Regions from separate parts of the Rhizobium indicum genome, predicted to be linked through region 2. Evidence: riboswitches for the same ligand, from Rfam matches in the RefSeq annotation. Region 2 holds a riboswitch; each other region holds the start of a gene.

Region 1 (4,306 bases), 1.4 Mb from region 2:
GCTCTTTCAACTGGGCTAGCCTGTACTGTGCACCAGCATGATCCTGATCTGCGGCTTGGCTGTACCATCTGACAGCGTCTGCTGCATCGATATCGCAACCGTCGCCGTCTTCTCTCATCAAGCCCAGCAAATATCGCGCGTCGGCGTGGCCTTGATTGGCGGCTTTCTCAAGCCACTCGCAGCCTTCGGGCGCGCTCTGTGCAACTCCGTCCCCCATGAGATAGAGGCCCGCCAGGAGGAATTGCGCGTCGGCATGACCTTGTTCGGCGGCTTTCTGAAGCCATCCCGCGCCTTCTGTTTTATCGCGGGTGACACCTTCACCTCGTGCGGTGATGTGGCCCAATTCAAATTGTGCTTGCGCATCGCCTTGCTCGGCTGCTTGGCGAATCGCGTCTATCCTGGCGGCGGCGAGATCGGTGCTATCCGGATTGCTCATTGCTACATCAAACCTCGTTGAAATCGGTGGCGCCAAAACTATGTCGGGGCCTGCCTTCCGCAATCCGTCGTGACGCAGGTCCGGCAACGACTACGCCTGCGGATGTCCCAGCGCTTTTTCCAGCACGCCAGGCGGCAGCTTCTGCGCGAGGGCATCGCCAAGCTTTGCCTCGAGGTCCCGCAATTTGCCGTCGAGGGAGGGAAGGCCCGCGGGGCCGAAGGCTTCGATGTAACGATCGGCTTCACCCTTTGCCAGGAATTCGACCAGGACGTTGTCCTCGACCCAGAGCTTGACGATCCGGAAGAGGCCGGTTTCCACCTGCTCGGCGCACCAGCCTTCGCGGGCGGCGGCAGTCTCGATCGACGCGGCGTCTACCGCGGCGCTGACCAGCACGTGGGCGGTGACCGGCTCGAAGGTCGCCGGGCGCTGGCGGATGCCGAGCGGTGCGTCCGGATCGAAGACCGCGGTTGCGGGCAGGATTTCGAGGAAGGAGCCTTGCGTATCGCCCGATACGACGAGCCAGGCGTCATGGGGAAAGGGCGGGGTCGGCGCCCGCAGCGCGGTCGCCTCCATGAGCTCCGCCAGCACCCGGGCGACGCGACCGGGATCGCGCACGCCGAACGACATGTGATGAATCATCGCGCGTCTCCTTCCATTGTTGCCGGCTGGCGGGCCTCGGTCCCGCGGGAACGCCGGCGTGCATCGTCGATCAGGGCCTGCACGGCCCATTGCGCGGCCTTCGCGGCTTCAGCGCCCGACAGGCTCCAGTTATCTTTCATGCTCTCCCATCCCGAAGCAGAGCAGAGCGCTGTCACAGCGGCGAGCAGATGCCGGGCATCTTCTGCGGGAATCGTCCCGGTGACATCGCGCAGCGCGATCGAAAACTTCTCGCGCCGCGCCTCGGCATGGGCGAGCCTCACCGCGCGACCATGAGGATTGTGCAGCATCGCTCTCACCAGCGGCTCGTCGCGGTCGAAGGCAGAAAAGAGCTCGGGAATATGCGCCACTACTTGCTCAGGCGAAGCCGGCAGCGCCGGCACGGCGATCAGCGCATTCACCCAGTGCCAGAACGCGGCGAGCAGTGTCTCCTTGTTGGCGAAATAGCGATAAAGCGTGCGCTGCGGCACGCCGGACTGGCGGGCGACGAGATCGAAGGTGACCTCGTCGCTACCGGCGCGCAACAGGGCGGCAAGACCTTCCATGATGCGGTCCTGCGTGATGGTCGCCAACTCTTCGCGGGCCGTGGGTCGAGGCGGTGTCACTTTATTCATGGCAGTATTAATGCCATAATGGCAGCATTGCTGTCAAACGTCTTCTGGCAACCGGCGGTTTGCGCGGTGAGACGGCATGAAGCGCATTTGTCGGTGAGGCGGCATGACACGCGGGAATAGTTATTGACGCCGGGCGGGCCGGCGACGTAACTGGGTGCGACGGTTCCCTGAAGATGACTCCAAGGGGATTAATAGGGAACACGGTGAGGATGACCCAGTAGGGACCGAGACCGTGGCTGCCCCCGCAACTGTAAGCGGATTGTCGATCATCTCAGGAGTGGCCAGCGACTGGCCATCTCTGAAGGGCTCATGGCCCTGCCACTGCGAGATATCGCGGGAAGGAGGATGAAACGACGGATATCCGCAAGCCAGGAGACCTGCCGTCAATCACGATCCAATCAACCGGGCGGGGATGCCCGGACAAGGAACAGATATGATTGACCTGCTGAACCTTCGCCGAATTCCGGCATGCATCCGTCTCGATTGGGCCTCCTGCGGCTAGTGCACGCCTAAGCGTGCTTTCGGTCCGCGCATATGCGCGGAACGGCCGTGATTTTCCCTTCATCGAGGTTTTCCATGCGCCAGATTCTCGCCACCATGACATTTGCCTTCGGGCTCGCCGGCTTTGCGGCACCAAGCCTTGCCGCGACCCGATATCCCTTGACCATCACCAATTGCGGCCAGCAGGTGACCTTCGAAAAGGCGCCATCCAAAGTCGTTTCGATCGGTCAGGGCATGACCGAAGTGCTCTTCTCGCTCGGCCTTGCCGACAAGATCGCCGGAACGGCCGTCTGGGTCGGTCCCGTCCTGCCGCAATATGCCGAGGCCAACAGCAAGATAAAGCGGCTTGCCGACAACGACCCGAGCTTCGAATCCGTCGTCGGGCAGGAGCCCGACCTGGTGACGGCCGAGTTCGAATGGCATGTCGGCGCGCAGGGCTCGGTCGGCAAGCGGGAGCAATTCAAGGATCTCGGGATCAATACCTATCTCGCGCCGGCCGATTGCGTCGCCAAGGTCAACACTGATGGCGGCGACGGCGTGCGCAAGGAGCTGTTCACGATGGACCTGATCTACCGGGAAATCGCCGAGCTCTCGGAGATCTTCGACGTCAAGGAGCGCGGCGATGCGCTGATTTCCAAGCTGAAGAAGCGCGAGTCGGATGCCGTCGCCTCGATATCAGGCGCGTCGGGCAAGAACCTGCCCGTCGTCTTCTGGTTCTCCAGCAAGGAGGTCAATGGCGACGCCTTCATCGCCGGCAAGAACAGCGCGCCCGCCTATATTCTGAAGACGATCGGTGCGAAGAACGTCGTCACCACGGAAGAGGAATGGCCGCTGGTCGGTTGGGAAACCATCGCCCAGGCTAACCCTGCCGTCATCGTGCTCGCGACCATGGACCGCCGCCGTTACGCCGCTGACGATCCCAAGGTCAAGGTCGATTTCCTCGAGAACGATCCTGTGACCAAGGAGCTGGACGCGGTCAAAAACAAGCACTTCGTGATGATGGACGCGCAGTCGATGAACCCGACGATCCGCACGATCGACGGTATCGAGACATTGGCGAACGGCATCAAGTCCTTCGGCCTGGCGCAGTGAAGGCAGTGTCGGTCAGGCAACAGGGATGGTGGGCGCTTGCCGCGCTCACCACGGCGGCACTTCTCCTGCTCGGGCTGATGGTCAGTCTTGCCGTTTCGATCGGCGAGATCGCGATCCCGCTTGCGACGACGGCGGAGGCGATTTCGAACCGTCTGTTCGGAACGGATTTCGAGCTCAGCCGCATCCACCAGGGCATCGTCTGGGATTATCGTCTGAGCCGCGCGCTCGTCGCGGCCAGCGCCGGCGCGTCGCTCTCGCTTTCGGGCGCGATCCTGCAGGCGCTGCTGCGCAATCCGCTGGCCGAACCCTACGTGCTCGGCATCTCCGCCGGTGCCTCGACGGGGGCCGTCTGCGTGATGATCCTCGGTTTCGGCTACGGTGTTCTCGGCCTGTCGAGCGGCGCCTTCATCGGTGCGGTCATTGCCTTTTTGCTGGTCGGCATCCTGGCGACGGGTGCGGGGGGAACCGGTGAGCGCATCATCCTGTGCGGCGTCGCCGGTTCGCAGCTCTTCAATGCACTAACCTCCTACATCGTGACGACATCGGCGAATGCCGAGCAGGCGCGCGGCATCCTGTTCTGGCTGCTGGGTTCGCTCAGCGGCGTGCGCTGGCCCGATGTCTATCTGTCGGTGCCAATCGCGCTTGCCGGCTTCGTCATCTGCATGGCCCATGTGCGGGCGCTCGACGCCTTCGCCTTCGGCACGGATGCCGCCGCCTCGCTCGGCATTGCCGTACGCCGCGTCCAGATCGTGCTGTTCGCCATGACGGCGGCGATGACGGCAAGCGTCGTCAGCATGGTGGGTTCGATCGGCTTCGTCGGCCTCGTCATCCCCCATGCCGCCCGCTTCCTCGTCGGGCCGGCGCATAGGCGGCTGCTGCCGGCAACGGCGCTCGGCGGCGCGATCTACATGGTCGGAGCCGATATCATTTCGCGCATCATCATCCCGCAGCAGATCCTGCCGATCGGGGTCGTCACCGCGCTCTTCGGCGCACCGGCCTTCGCCGT
Region 2 (4,306 bases):
CCCTGCCGCGCGCCGAGCTGGTTGGCGTAGGAGAAGCTATCTTCGAGCAGCTTCATGACAGGGATGATGCCTGAGGACTGGTTCTCGATATGCTTGATCGGCGCGCCTGCCTCGCGGATATTCGTCAGCGACAGCGCCACGCCGCCGCCGCGCTTCGACAATTGCAGCGCCGAATTGATCGACCGACCGATCGATTCCATATTGTCCTCGACGCGCAGCAGGAAGCAGGAAACCAGTTCGCCGCGCTGCTTCTTGCCGGCGTTGAGGAAGGTCGGCGTTGCCGGCTGGAAGCGGCCGGAAATGATCTCGTCGACCATGTCGCGGGCAAGGGCCTCGTCGCCGCGCGCCAAGGCCAGAGCCACCATGCAGATGCGGTCCTCATAGCGCTCGAGATAGCGCTTTCCGTCGAAGGTCTTCAGCGTATAGCTGGTGTAATATTTGAAGGCGCCGAGGAAGGTTGGGAAACGAAATTTCTTGGCATAGGCTTGGTCGAACAGATCCCGCACGAAATTGAAGGAATACTGGTCGAGAACCTCCTGCTCGTAATAACCCTCGGTCACGAGGTAATCGAGCTTTTCCCTCAGATTGTGGAAGAACACCGTGTTCTGGTTTACATGCTGCAGGAAATATTGCTTGGCAGCCATTCGATCCTTGTCGAGCTGGATCCGCCCCTCATCGTCATAGAGGTTCAGCATCGCGTTCAGCGCGTGATAGTCGAGGGTTTCGGCTGCCTTCGACGGCCTCTCCCCGGCGGGCTGAGCAATAGTGTGATGCGGTTTTGCGCCCGCATCCCGCGTCAGGTTTGTTCCCGTGTCCAAAATCGTTCCATTCCGTGTTTGACCTTGGCGACGTCGTCTTCGGTGCCCATGAGCTCGAACCGGTAAAGGTACGGCACCTGGCATTTCTGCGAGACCACGTTGCCGGCGAGCCCGTATGTCTCGCCGAAATTGCTATTGCCCGCGGCGATTACGCCGCGGATGTGTCCGCGGTTTTCCGCATCGTTGAGGAAACGGATCACCTGCTTGGGAACGGCGCCCTTGCCGCCGTCGCCGCTATAGGTCGGCACGATCAGCACGAAGGGTTCGCGGATATGGAATGCGTCTGCGCCACCTGGCGGAATGCGCGCCGCGCGCAGTCCGAGCTTGACGACGAACCGATGGGTGTTCTCGGATCGGCTGGAATAATAGACGATCAGGCCCATCGCTTGTCCTCACGTCAAGAGAGCGCGCTGATCATGTCGGGACGGAAGCCCGCCCAATGCTGCTCGCCGGCGATGACGACGGGCGCCTGCATGTAGCCGAGGCTGCGGACGCGATCGAGCGCTTCGGCATCCTGCGAGATATCGACGATGTCATAATCGACACCCAACCGGTCGAGGGCGCGGTAGGTGGCAGTGCACTGGACGCAGGCAGGCTTGCTGTAGACGGTAATGGTCATGATATTCCTCGTGACGATGCAATTGGGCGCAGGACATCGATCGGAAATCTGTCGATATCCGTCGAAAAATTCTCTGATGATTTGAGCTATGCGGCTGTTTAGCCGCTGGGCGTACTCCGCCCTCTACCTCTAACGGGTGGCGGCCTGAACTGAGATACTGACATGACTTCACCCCGAAGTGGCTCAATACGAAGGTTTCAGGGGCGGAGGTTCGGGCCTGCGAAACGCGACGCGGAGATTCCCCGCAGCCATGCAACGCGACCTTCCGGACACCCCGCCCGTGGACGTTTCGTTCGAGGCAGGTCTCCTGGCTCACGGGTCAAAGCACCCTGCCCCAGCCTTCCCGGAGCATCATGCTCCAGTGACCTGAAATCGGACAGTTGCTCGCCGCTTACAGTTGCGGGGGCAGCTCCGGCATTGCCGCGCCATGATGGCGAAGCGCACCGAATTCCCGTCTTAGCCGTCGATCCTCACGAATCGAGGGAACCTCGAACACTAGATATAGTACGCCAATCCAAATTCGCGTCAACGGATGGTTTGTGCATTGCGTTACGACAGGTTTGAAATCGCTACGTTCCTGTGAAAAACATGGCTAACCAACGCTTAAAGAAAGCAGGCTGTGGAGAAAGTCCCGATGAGGAGAGCCAATCTATGGCCGGTCCCGCGATTTTCGATTCGAGATCGGGCCCGAATCGTTGACGGGAGATCCCACCGGTGATGAGCGCCGGAGGGATGACGTCCAGGAATGTTCATATCTTTATTCGAAGCAGCCGCAGCGCATTGATCGTCACCAGCACGGTGGCGCCGGTATCGGCGAGGATCGCTGGCCAGAGCCCGGTGATGCCGGCGATCGTCGTCACCAGAAACACCGCCTTCAGCCCGAGTGCGATAGTGATGTTCTGCAGGATGTTGCGCATCGTTCGCTTGGAAAGTTCGATCATCCGCGCCACGTCGCCGACGCGTCCGTGCAGCACGGCGGCATCCGCCGTCTCCAGCGCCACATCGGTGCCGCCACCCATAGCAATGCCGATATCGGCCGCCGCCAGGGCCGGAGCATCGTTGATGCCGTCGCCGACCTTGGCGACGACGAAGCCCTGGCGCTTCAATTCGCCGACGACCCGCTGCTTGTCTTCCGGCATCATCTCACCGCGCCAGTCGATGCCGAGCATGCCGGCAACGGCTGCTGCCGTCCGCTTGTTGTCGCCCGTCAACATTATCGCCTTGACGCCTGCTGATTTGAGGGCAGCGAGCCCGGCCTCGGCATCCTCGCGCGGCTCGTCGCGCATGGCGATCAGGCCGACCGCAACACCGTTGACGAGCAGCACCGACACGCTCTTGCCCTCGTCGTTCAGCGCCGTAATGCGTGCATCCTGTTCCGCGCCGAGCGTTCCGCGCTCGCGGGCGGCGGGCGGCGACAGCAGATCCAGCGCCTCGCCGCCGACTTTGCCGCTGACACCCTTGCCCGGCAGCGCTTCCAGCTCGAAGGCCGGCGGCACGGGAACGCCGTCCGCCTTGGCGCGGTTGAGGATCGCCAGCGCCAGCGGATGGCTGGAACCCTGCTCCAGCACCGCCGCGCGCGACAGCACCTGCGCCTCGCTCAGGCCAAAGGAAATGATGTCAGTCACCTGCGGCTTGCCTTCCGTCAGCGTGCCTGTTTTGTCGAAGGCGACCATCGTCACCTTGCCGAGCGTTTCCAGCACCGCGCCGCCCTTCATCAGCAGCCCGCGCCGCGCACCGGATGAAAGCGAGGCGGCGATCGCCGCCGGCGTCGAGATGACGAGCGCGCAGGGGCAGCCGATCAAAAGGATCGCAAGGCCCTTATAGACCCATTCGCCCCACGGCCCAGCAAACAGCAGCGGCGGAACGACCGCGACCAGCGCTGCGACCACGACCACGCCGGGTGTGTAATAGCGCGAGAACCGATCGATGAAGCGTTCGGTCGGCGCCTTCGATTCCTGAGCTTCCTCCACCAGCTTGACGACGCGGGCGATGGTATTGTCGGCGGCAGCCGCCGTGACGCGAACCCTGAGCACCGCATCGCCATTCACCGTGCCGGCAAAAACGACGGCATCAATGCCCTTGCGTACCGGCGTGCTCTCGCCCGTCACCGGCGCCTCATCGATCGCGCTCTCGCCTGAAATGATAATGCCGTCCGCCGAGATCCGATCGCCAGGACGAACCATGATGATGGCACCGACCGAAAGGCTTTCCGCCGCCACCTCCCGTGTCTGGCCATTGTCTTCGAGCAGCGCGTTCTTCGGCACCAGACCCGTCAGCGACTGGATGCTTTCCCGCGCCTTGCCCGCTGCCACCCCTTCCAGCAGCTCGCCGACGAGGAACAGAAACACGACAGTTGCCGCCTCTTCGCCGGCATTGATGATGACGGCGCCGACGGCGGCGATCGTCATCAGCATCTCGATCGAAAACGGTGTGCCTGAGAAGGCGGCCATGATGGCGCGCCGAGCGATCGGCACCAGCCCGATCAGCATGGCGACGATGAAGGCATAGGATGCAATCGCCGGCACGAGATGGCCGACGGCATAGGCGGCAACGAGTGCCGCCCCCGAAAGGATGGTCAGCCGGCCCTTCCTGCTTTGCCACCAGGGACCGGCCATTGGCGCATGGTCGTGCCCGTGCAACCCCTCGATTTCCTGCTCGCCGTGATCGTGAGAATGGTCATGGTCATGGCTATGGCCTGCATGATCGTGCCCTTCATGGTCGTGGTCATGGCCCGCGTGATCGCCGTGATCATGTCCGTGGTCCTGACGATTCTGTGGGCTCGCATGCGCAGGCGCAGCACTTCCAGCAAGCGGCGCGACGGAATAGCCGAGCCCGGTCACCTTCTTCTCGATCGCCTTGAGATCACTGC
Region 3 (4,306 bases), 1.7 Mb from region 2:
GAATTCCTCCAGAGAGATGCCCGCCCTTGCCGTCTTGACGTCGGCGCGCATCAGCTTGTCGACCGTCAGGTTGCGGATCCAGCCGACGTCATGGGCGCTGCGGATGCTTTCTCCGCGCAGATGGAACCGCCATGTGGCGAAGGAGTAGCCGAAGGTCGAACGCACGACGAGCGAGGAGGTGATGACGGCAGCGAGCACCAGTGCCGTGATCGGAAAATCGCCGGTGATTTCGAGCGCCAGGAACGTCATGGTCAGCGGCCCGCCGATGACGGCGACGGCAAGCGAACTCATGCCGACCACGGCATAGATGACGGGCGTCAGCGTCGCATCGGCGAAATAGGGGCCGCAATAGGCGAAGAGCTTGCCGAGCAGGGCGCCCATGAATAGCGAGGCGAAGAACAGTCCGCCCCTGAAGCCGGAGCCGATCGAGATCGCCGAGGCGAAGGATTTCAAGAGGAAGAGGCCGATCAGCGTCGGGATCGCCACGTCACGGGAAAGGTTGAGATGCAGCGCACCGTGGCCGGCCGAGAGCACCTGAGGCGAGATCATCGCCAGCAGCCCGACGATGATGCCGCCAAGCGCCGGGCGGAAGGGTGGGGCGATCGAACTCTTGCGCGCCAGCTCCTCGACAAAGGCGACGCCCTGCATGATCAGGATGCCCACACCGGCGCAGAAAGCGCCGAGCAGAAGTGCTGGGATATAATCGGCCGGCACGACCGAACCGAAGCTGCCGATATCGATGGTGAAATCGCTGCCGGCGAGCAGCCTTGCGATCAGGGTGGAGACGAGGGCGGAGACGACGACAGGGGTCAGCGAGACGATCGTATAGGTGCCGATGATCAGCTCGAAAGCATAGAAGGCGCCGGTCAGCGGCGCGTTGAAGGCAGCGGCGATGGCGCCCGCCGCGCCGCAGCCAACGAGGGTGCGCAGGTCCGAGCGGCGAAGCTGCAGCTTCAGACCAAATTTGGAAGCGAGCCCGGCGGCAAGCTGGGTATAGCCGGCCTCCAGTCCGACCGAGGCGCCGAAACCGTTGGAGATCAGGTTCTGCACGGCAACGATGATGCTGTCGGTCAAGGACAGGCGGCCGCCATGCAGCGCATTGGCCTCGATCGGGTCGACCATCGGTTTCTTGCGGCGTTTCGCCAGCACTAGAAGCAACAGGCCGAGCAGAGCGCCGCCGATAACCGGGGCGGTGAGCAGCAGCAGCTTGTTCTCGATCTCGGACGAGCTCAACCGTTCGCTGTCGGCGATGCCGAAGACCAGCTGATGCAGCTCGTTGGAGACGTAGCTCATGCCGGTGACGGCGAGACCTGAGATGACGCCGACGACGGCGCCTGCCAGCGACAGGCCGACCTCGCTACGGCGGGCCAGCGCCCGCAGGCGTCCCGGATCGAAGAAAACACGCAGCGCGCGGAAACGGCGCCGATCCAATTTCATAAGCATGGCTAGACAACTAGGCGGGGAGAGGCCCGGTCAAGGGCAGAGATGGTCGCGCAGTCCGCTTGCGACGCAATTGCGGCGAAAAGCCGGCGGTTGGAACAAATTTCGATGAAGTAAGTCTCTGATAAATGACGATATTTTAGGTAGGGTAAGTCGTGTTTGGGTGGCCACACCTCGGAACCGGCGATCGGGCGGCCGCCAAGGCCGGTTGACTTCACCCCTGCGCTTGCCTAACCATCCCTCAACGGATGGTCTCCCGACCATCCTGACATAACGGATGGTTTCGGATCGGTGTTGCGCCCTTCCGGATGAAAAGGGAATGTGACGGGGCGGACCCAAGCCGGGCGCCTTCATCACAGCCGACCCCGCGACTGTAGAGCGGTCAGGGTCTTCCATCCGGCTTCTAGCTCTTCCGGCCGGCGGCTTGCAATAATGCAGGCGGGCGGGATGGGCGACATGCCGGAAAAGCCACTGGATATGCATGGTGATCAACCGGGGTCGGACGCCTCTCAAGTCTACGAATCGTCCACCTTTTCACCGATGCAGCCGGGAAGGCGAGGATGATCCGCTGGCACGATCAGGGCGACCGGTTTCCGGTCTGCCCCGATCGCGGCCGATAACCGCGAGCCAGGAGACCTGCCATGCGTGCCGGGCGAGAAGCCCACACCTGGGCAATATGCCCGTTGCCAGCACGGAGGTTGTCTTGGCTGAACGATTGAATTCGGCGCGGCCTGGTGCGGCGCACGCCACGCCTCCAAGCAGCGCTGCAAGAGGAGTGTTTTCGGCCGCTTATGTCGAATGCTGGGTACCCCCCTCTGTCCTGCCGGACATCTCCCCCACAAGGAGGGAGATCGGCAAGCAGCACGACCGTCGTGTTACATCAATTGTTTGGAGAAAAGCTCTCGGCGATTCAATCTCCCCCCTTGTGGGGGAGATGTCCGGCAGGACAGAGGGGGGCGTCACACCCTCAGTAGCCGAGAAAGGTGCATTCGGAGCAAGCCACGACTACGCACTCTCCCCGAGGGGCGTTTGAGTATGACCGCCACCTTCATCCTCGGCGGCGCACGCTCCGGCAAATCCCGTTTCGCCGAATCCCTCGTCACAGCGACCGGCCTCGACCGTCACTATGTCGCGACCGGGCGTGCCTGGGACGAGGAGATGCAGGCACGCATCACCCAACACAAGGCCGATCGCGGACCGTCCTGGACAACGCATGAGGAGCCGCTCGATCTCGTCGGCAAGCTCTCCGCCATCGACGGGGAGGGGCGCATCGTGCTCATCGATTGCCTGACGCTCTGGGTCACCAATCTGATGATGGAGGAGCGGAACACGGCGGTGGAATTTGCCGCCCTTGCCGATTTCCTGCCCGCCGCGAAAGCGCGGCTCGTTTTCGTTTCCAATGAGGTCGGTCTCGGCATCGTGCCCGACAATCGCATGGCGCGGGATTTTCGCGATCATGCCGGCCGGCTGCACCAATCGATCGCGGCGAAGGCCGCCGAAGTTTATTTCATCGCGGCAGGCCTGCCGCTGAAAATGAAGGGTTAAGTCTATGAACCAGCAGAAGATTCCCGCAACCGTCATCACCGGCTTCCTCGGCGCCGGCAAGACGACGATGATCCGCAACCTGCTCACCAATGCCGGCGGCAAGAAGATTGCGTTGATCATCAACGAATTCGGCGATCTCGGCGTCGACGGCGACGTGCTGAAGGGCTGCGGTGCGGAGAATTGCACCGAGGACGATATCATCGAGCTGACCAATGGCTGCATCTGCTGCACCGTTGCGGACGACTTCATTCCGACGATGACGAAGCTGCTCGAGCGCGAGCAGAGGCCCGACCATATCGTCATCGAGACTTCGGGCCTTGCTTTGCCGCAGCCGCTGGTCGCCGCCTTCAACTGGCCCGACATTCGCACCCAGGTGACCGTCGACGGCGTCATCACGGTGGTCGACAGCGCCGCCGTTGCCGCCGGCCGTTTCGCCGATGACCATGATGCCGTCGATGCGCGCCGCGCCGAGGATGAATCGCTCGATCACGAAAGCCCGATCGAGGAGCTGTTCGAGGACCAGCTGACCTGCGCCGATCTCATCGTGCTCAACAAGACAGACCTGATCGATGCCGCCGGTCTTATCAGGGTACGCGACGAGGTCGCCTCCCGCACGGTACGCAAGCCCGTGATGATCGAGGCGCGGAATGGCGAGGTGTCGGCCGGTATCCTGCTCGGTCTCGGCATCGGCACAGAGGACGATGTCGCCAATCGCAAGTCGCATCACGAGCTGGAGCATGAGGACGGTGCGCCGCATGACCATGATGAATTCGACAGCTTCGTCGTCGAGCTCGGACCCATTGCCGATCCCGCTGGCTTCGTCGAAGCGCTTAAGGGCATCATTGCCGCCCATGACGTGCTGCGCCTCAAGGGTTTCGTCGATGTCTCGGGCAAGCCGATGCGCCTCCAGATCCAGGCCGTCGGCAGCCGCATCGACCATTATTTCGACCGCGCCTGGACGCCAAGCGAAAAGCGCGCCACGCGCCTTGTCGTCATCGGCCTGCACGAAATGGATCAGGACGCGGTGAGGGCGGCGATCGAAGCGCTGGCATAGACCCATGCATCTGCTTCTGGCCCAGCAGGGAACGATCAGCGACGGCGAGGAGGCAATCGACCTCGGGCAGACGCCGGGCGATATCCTGTTCCTGTCGGCGGCCGACAGCGAGCTTGCCGCGATCGCGGCCGCCCATCGCGAGCGCGGGGCGGGGCCTTCGCTGCGGCTCGCCAGCCTGATGAGCCTGAAGCATCCGATGTCTATCGACACCTATGTCGAGCGCACCGCGCGGCATGCCAAGTTGATTGTCGTGCGGGCGCTCGGGGG
Region 4 (4,306 bases), 1.8 Mb from region 2:
CGAGAATGCCGCCGGCGATCGCCACACCCATCGCCATGGAGATACGCTGGGCAACGGCATTGATCGCGGTTGCCTGGCTGCTGTCGGCGTCATCGACATCGCCGAAGGCCATGGCGTTGACGCCCGAGAAAGCCATGGAGCGGAACAGGCCGCCGATCAGCAGGCAGGCCATGATCAGGAACAGCGGCGTTTCGGCGGTGAAAAGGCCGTTGATGCCGAGGAAGATCGCCGCCAGCAAAGTGGTGATTGATATGACGGTGCGGAAGCCGAAGGCATTGAAGGTGCGCGAGGCGGCGAATTTCGAGCCCATGGAGCCGAGCGCGCTGACGAAGGTGACCGAGCCCGATTGCAGCGGCGTCAGGCCGAAGCCGAGCTGCAGCATCAATGGCATCAGGAACGGCAGGGCGCCGAGCCCCATGCGGAAATTCGAAGCGCCGAGGATCGCCGCCCGGAACATCGGGTAACGGAACATCTTCGGATCGAGAAGCGGATAGGGCACGCGGCGGGCATGCAGGAGGTAGAGGAGGCCGGCAAGAATGCCGATCGCAACCGTGACGTAACCGTAGATGACGGGCACGGCCGGCAGGCTGATGACCGACACGCCGAAGACGAAGCCGGAGAAGCCGATGCCGCAAAGGAAGAATCCGGGGAAGTCCATCGGCCGCGGACTGCGTGGCTCGACGGTCGGCAGGAAACGCGTGACGAGGATGATGCCGAGCACGCCGATCGGGACGTTGATCCAGAAGATCCAATGCCAGGTGAGATAGGTGGTGAGGAAACCGCCGATCGGCGGCCCCATGATCGGGCCAATCAAAGCGGGAATGGTAAGCCAGGCCATGGCATCGACGAGTTCGTGGCGCGGCGTTCCCCGGACCAGCAGCAGGCGGCTGACCGGCGTCATCATCGAGCCGCCGGCGCCCTGGATCAGGCGCGAGACGACGAAGGCCGTGATCGAGTTGGAAAAGGCGCAGGCGATCGAGCCGATCATGAAAACAAAGATCGCCATGCGGAAGATGTTGCGCGCACCGAACCGATCGGACATCCAGCCGCTGATCGGGATGAAGATCGCCAGCGCCACGAGATAGCTGGTGACGGCGAGCTTCAGCGCGATCGGCGAGGTGCCGATATCGGCGGCGATTGCCGGCAGGCTGGTGGCGATCACGGTCGAATCCATCTGTTCCATGAACAGGGCGACCGCAAGGATCATGGGTGTGAGGCGGGGCACGGGCAACCGGGATGCTGCGATGGACAGTCACAGTCCATACGCCTTCGGTGGTGATAAGGCCATAGAAACTGTCGGTGAAGGGGCTTGCCTAGCCGCTTCAAACCGACGCGGGTGGGTGGTGGGCCACTCATTATTGCGCCTCGCTTGTGCTCAGCGCATTCGCAGTTTCACTGCTCACCCTCTCAACGGTCTGCCGGCACGCGCCTCTCCTCCCTCATTCCTGTGCTCGTCACAGAAATCCAGCCACGGCGCGTCTGCGCCGTGAATGACTCAATGCCTCAAGGAAAGAGTCTTTTGCGCCCAAGGACTTGGACGCACTGGATTCCTGTGACGAGCACATGAATGAGGAGGGTGTGTGACACCGCGCGGCCTCCGGCTTGACTGCGACATCGGGCCCAGCTTGCCGCCGCCGCGCTTTCCTGAAATAGATGCGCCGTCAGGTGCCCGCCGATAAGGCGGGAGAATCGGGAATCCGGTGCAAGACCGGAACGTGCCCAACGCTGTAAGGCCGACGCTTGCCGCTTCATCATGCCACTGGCCTTTTGCCGGGAAGGCTGCGGCAGACGGATGACGCCGAGTCAGAAGACCGGCCTGGCAAGATAGACCGATCCGCGCGGACAGCGGGGCGGTCGCGTTGTTGGGGATTTGACGATGCGACCCTTTGATGAGGATGCCCTTTCGGCGGCGTCCGGTTTTTCCTTGGCCGAACGCGAGGCCGTCTATCACGCGATCATGACGCGGCGCGACGTTCGCAGCCAGTTCCTGCCCGATCCCTTGCCTGATGATGTTGTGCAGCGGCTGCTGACGGCCGCTCACCACGCACCATCCGTCGGCTTCATGCAGCCGTGGAATTTCATTCTGGTGAAAAGTGCCGCTGTCCGGACGCGCATCCAGGACGCGTTTGCGAGGGCCAACGAGGAGGCGGCGCTGATGTTCGAAGGCGAGCGGCGGCAGGCCTACCGATCGCTCAAGCTCGAAGGCATCGTCGAGGCGCCGCTCGGCATATGCGTGACCTGCGATCCTACCCGCAGCGGCAGCGTGGTGCTGGGGCGCACCCACAATCCGAAGATGGATTCATACTCGACCGTCTGCGCCATCCAGAATCTCTGGCTTGCGGCACGGGCGGAAGGGGTCGGCATCGGCTGGGTCAGCATTTTTCGTGAAGGCGACCTGAAAACCATTCTCGGCATACCCGAGCATATCGACGTGGTCGCCTGGCTCTGTGCCGGTTTCGTCGACCGGCTCTATGACGAGCCGGAACTCTCCGTCAAAGGCTGGCGGCAGCGGCTACCGCTCGAGGAACTCGTCTTTCATGATGGATGGGGACTGAACACCTAGAGCGCATCGCGTTCTTTCGATGCCAATATCGCCGACGCCGTGCGAGGCCGAGATATCTTTATTCCTGACCTTCATATCGATACGCTGAAGGCGAATCCCGGAATTGGATATTCGGCTATCGGCGGCTCAATCGGAGGATAACGGCCCAATGAACATGATCGACTTGAAGGAACGCATCATCGTGATCACAGGCGGTGCGCGCGGCATCGGCTACGCTATCGCAGAGCGCGTCATCCAGTCTGGTGGCAAGGTGGCCATCTGGGACCTGAACGAAAACATGGCCAAGGACAGCGCTTCCGCTCTCGGATCTGGCACGGTCGCTTTCGGCGTCAACGTCGCAGATCCCGTATCAGTGAAAAACGCGGCGGCGACGACCGAGGAGATTTTTGGCCGTATCGACGGCCTCGTTAATTCCGCCGGGATTACCGGTCCGGTAAAGCCCACGATCGAATACGATGTCAGTGAGTGGACAGACGTCGTCGATGTCTGCCTCACGGGAACCTTCAATTGTTGCCGGCACGTCGTTCCGGTCATGTTAAAGCGCGACTATGGGCGGATTGTGAACATCTCCTCGGTTGCGGGCAAGGAAGGAAATCCGAACATCGCTGCCTACAGCGCAGCGAAAGCTGGTGTGCTGGGCTTCACCAAGTCGCTTGGCAAGGAACTCGCAAAGACAGGAATCGCCGTGAACGCGGTAACGCCAACCACGGCAAAGACACCTATATTGGACGGGCTGACATCCGAGTTTATCGAATATATGCGCGTCCGCATTCCGCGCGACCGTTTCGTCGAACTTGGTGAGATCGCTTCGATGGTCGTCTGGCTGCTCTCCGAGGAGAACTCCTTCACGACCGCATCGACGTTCGACCTGAGCGGCGGTCGTACGACCTACTGACCATGCTCAAGCGACCCGCATTAACATCCCGCCGCACGTTCACGTGACATCGCCGTCATCTCATGCACCCTGGCACAACGCCGCTATGGCTCCGCCACCGCAGTTCCAGCTGTTCAATCACTGCTGCTGTTGCGGCTGCGGGCCCGGTGTTGCCGGATTGGCGAGGTCGATCGAGCCCTGATCGCCGGCCAGAAACTGCGGGCCGACCTGACGGACGCGGTTCTGCGTCGGATCGTAGGGGCGCTCGGGGACGGATGGTTGCGGCGCAGCTGCCGCGGCATCCTTCGCCGGGGGATTGGTGCGGATGGTGGTGATCGAGCCCTGCTGCGGCGGTTCGCTTACCGCCTGCTTGCCGCGCATCTCCTCATAATAGGCTGTAAGATTGCAGGCGCAGGAGGATTTTTCCCCGGGCGTGCGGTTCTTGTAGGCAAAGGCATTTTTCATGGCGCTGTAGGGAGTGCCCGTTGCGACCGAGATCATGTTCGAGGCTTCGGTGCTCGTCACGTCACGATAGAACAGTTCGGTCTCGACGCCTGGGCACATCTTGGCGCAGGTCTGGGCGTCGCGGCCGAAATCGACCGACGTGGCGTTCGAGCTGATCGGGAAGAAGCCGCCGTCGCAGCTGCGCACGCACATGGTGCTGACCGGGGAGAGCATCTCCGCCCGTGGCACGCCGTAACGCGGATCGATCTCTTCACCGCCGAGCGGAATGAAGGTATCGGTGCGCATCGCCTGTTCCTCGACGCTCGGAGCCGGCTCGTTGGCGCTGCGATCGCTCGGGGCATAGAAGTTTTCGCTGTTGCAGCCATTGTGGTCGAGGGCGGCGATCAGTTCGCGGCGCGTGCCGT

The links. A riboswitch is a leader RNA that binds a small molecule or an ion and turns the genes downstream of it on or off. The one in region 2 is predicted to bind cobalamin.
Region 1: it holds a riboswitch for cobalamin, as region 2 does, so the genes downstream of both, FFM53_RS22710 (ABC transporter substrate-binding protein) here and nrdH (glutaredoxin-like protein NrdH) in region 2, are expected to answer to the same signal.
Region 3: it holds a riboswitch for cobalamin, as region 2 does, so the genes downstream of both, cobU (bifunctional adenosylcobinamide kinase/adenosylcobinamide-phosphate guanylyltransferase) here and nrdH (glutaredoxin-like protein NrdH) in region 2, are expected to answer to the same signal.
Region 4: it holds a riboswitch for cobalamin, as region 2 does, so the genes downstream of both, bluB (5,6-dimethylbenzimidazole synthase) here and nrdH (glutaredoxin-like protein NrdH) in region 2, are expected to answer to the same signal.

What each region holds. Positions count from the first base shown of each region.
Region 1 is NZ_CP054021.1:4,660,931-4,665,236, forward strand. It holds gene FFM53_RS22695 (tetratricopeptide repeat protein) at 1-436, opposite strand, end outside; gene FFM53_RS22700 (hypothetical protein) at 527-1,075, opposite strand; gene FFM53_RS22705 (TetR/AcrR family transcriptional regulator) at 1,072-1,638, opposite strand; cobalamin riboswitch at 1,851-2,106, shown strand; gene FFM53_RS22710 (ABC transporter substrate-binding protein) at 2,284-3,300, shown strand; gene FFM53_RS22715 (FecCD family ABC transporter permease) at 3,297-4,306, shown strand, end outside.
Region 2 is NZ_CP054021.1:3,241,232-3,245,537, reverse strand. It holds gene nrdE (class 1b ribonucleoside-diphosphate reductase subunit alpha) at 1-818, opposite strand, end outside; gene nrdI (class Ib ribonucleoside-diphosphate reductase assembly flavoprotein NrdI) at 797-1,201, opposite strand; gene nrdH (glutaredoxin-like protein NrdH) at 1,216-1,437, opposite strand; cobalamin riboswitch at 1,718-1,943, opposite strand; gene FFM53_RS15860 (heavy metal translocating P-type ATPase) at 2,187-4,306, opposite strand, start outside.
Region 3 is NZ_CP054021.1:4,902,056-4,906,361, forward strand. It holds gene FFM53_RS23835 (chloride channel protein) at 1-1,443, opposite strand, end outside; cobalamin riboswitch at 1,702-2,098, shown strand; gene cobU (bifunctional adenosylcobinamide kinase/adenosylcobinamide-phosphate guanylyltransferase) at 2,476-2,985, shown strand; gene cobW (cobalamin biosynthesis protein CobW) at 2,990-4,039, shown strand; gene cobN (cobaltochelatase subunit CobN) at 4,044-4,306, shown strand, end outside.
Region 4 is NZ_CP054021.1:31,209-35,514, forward strand. It holds gene FFM53_RS00150 (MFS transporter) at 1-1,207, opposite strand, end outside; cobalamin riboswitch at 1,647-1,834, shown strand; gene bluB (5,6-dimethylbenzimidazole synthase) at 1,877-2,563, shown strand; gene FFM53_RS00160 (SDR family NAD(P)-dependent oxidoreductase) at 2,712-3,458, shown strand; gene FFM53_RS00165 (DUF2865 domain-containing protein) at 3,576-4,306, opposite strand, start outside.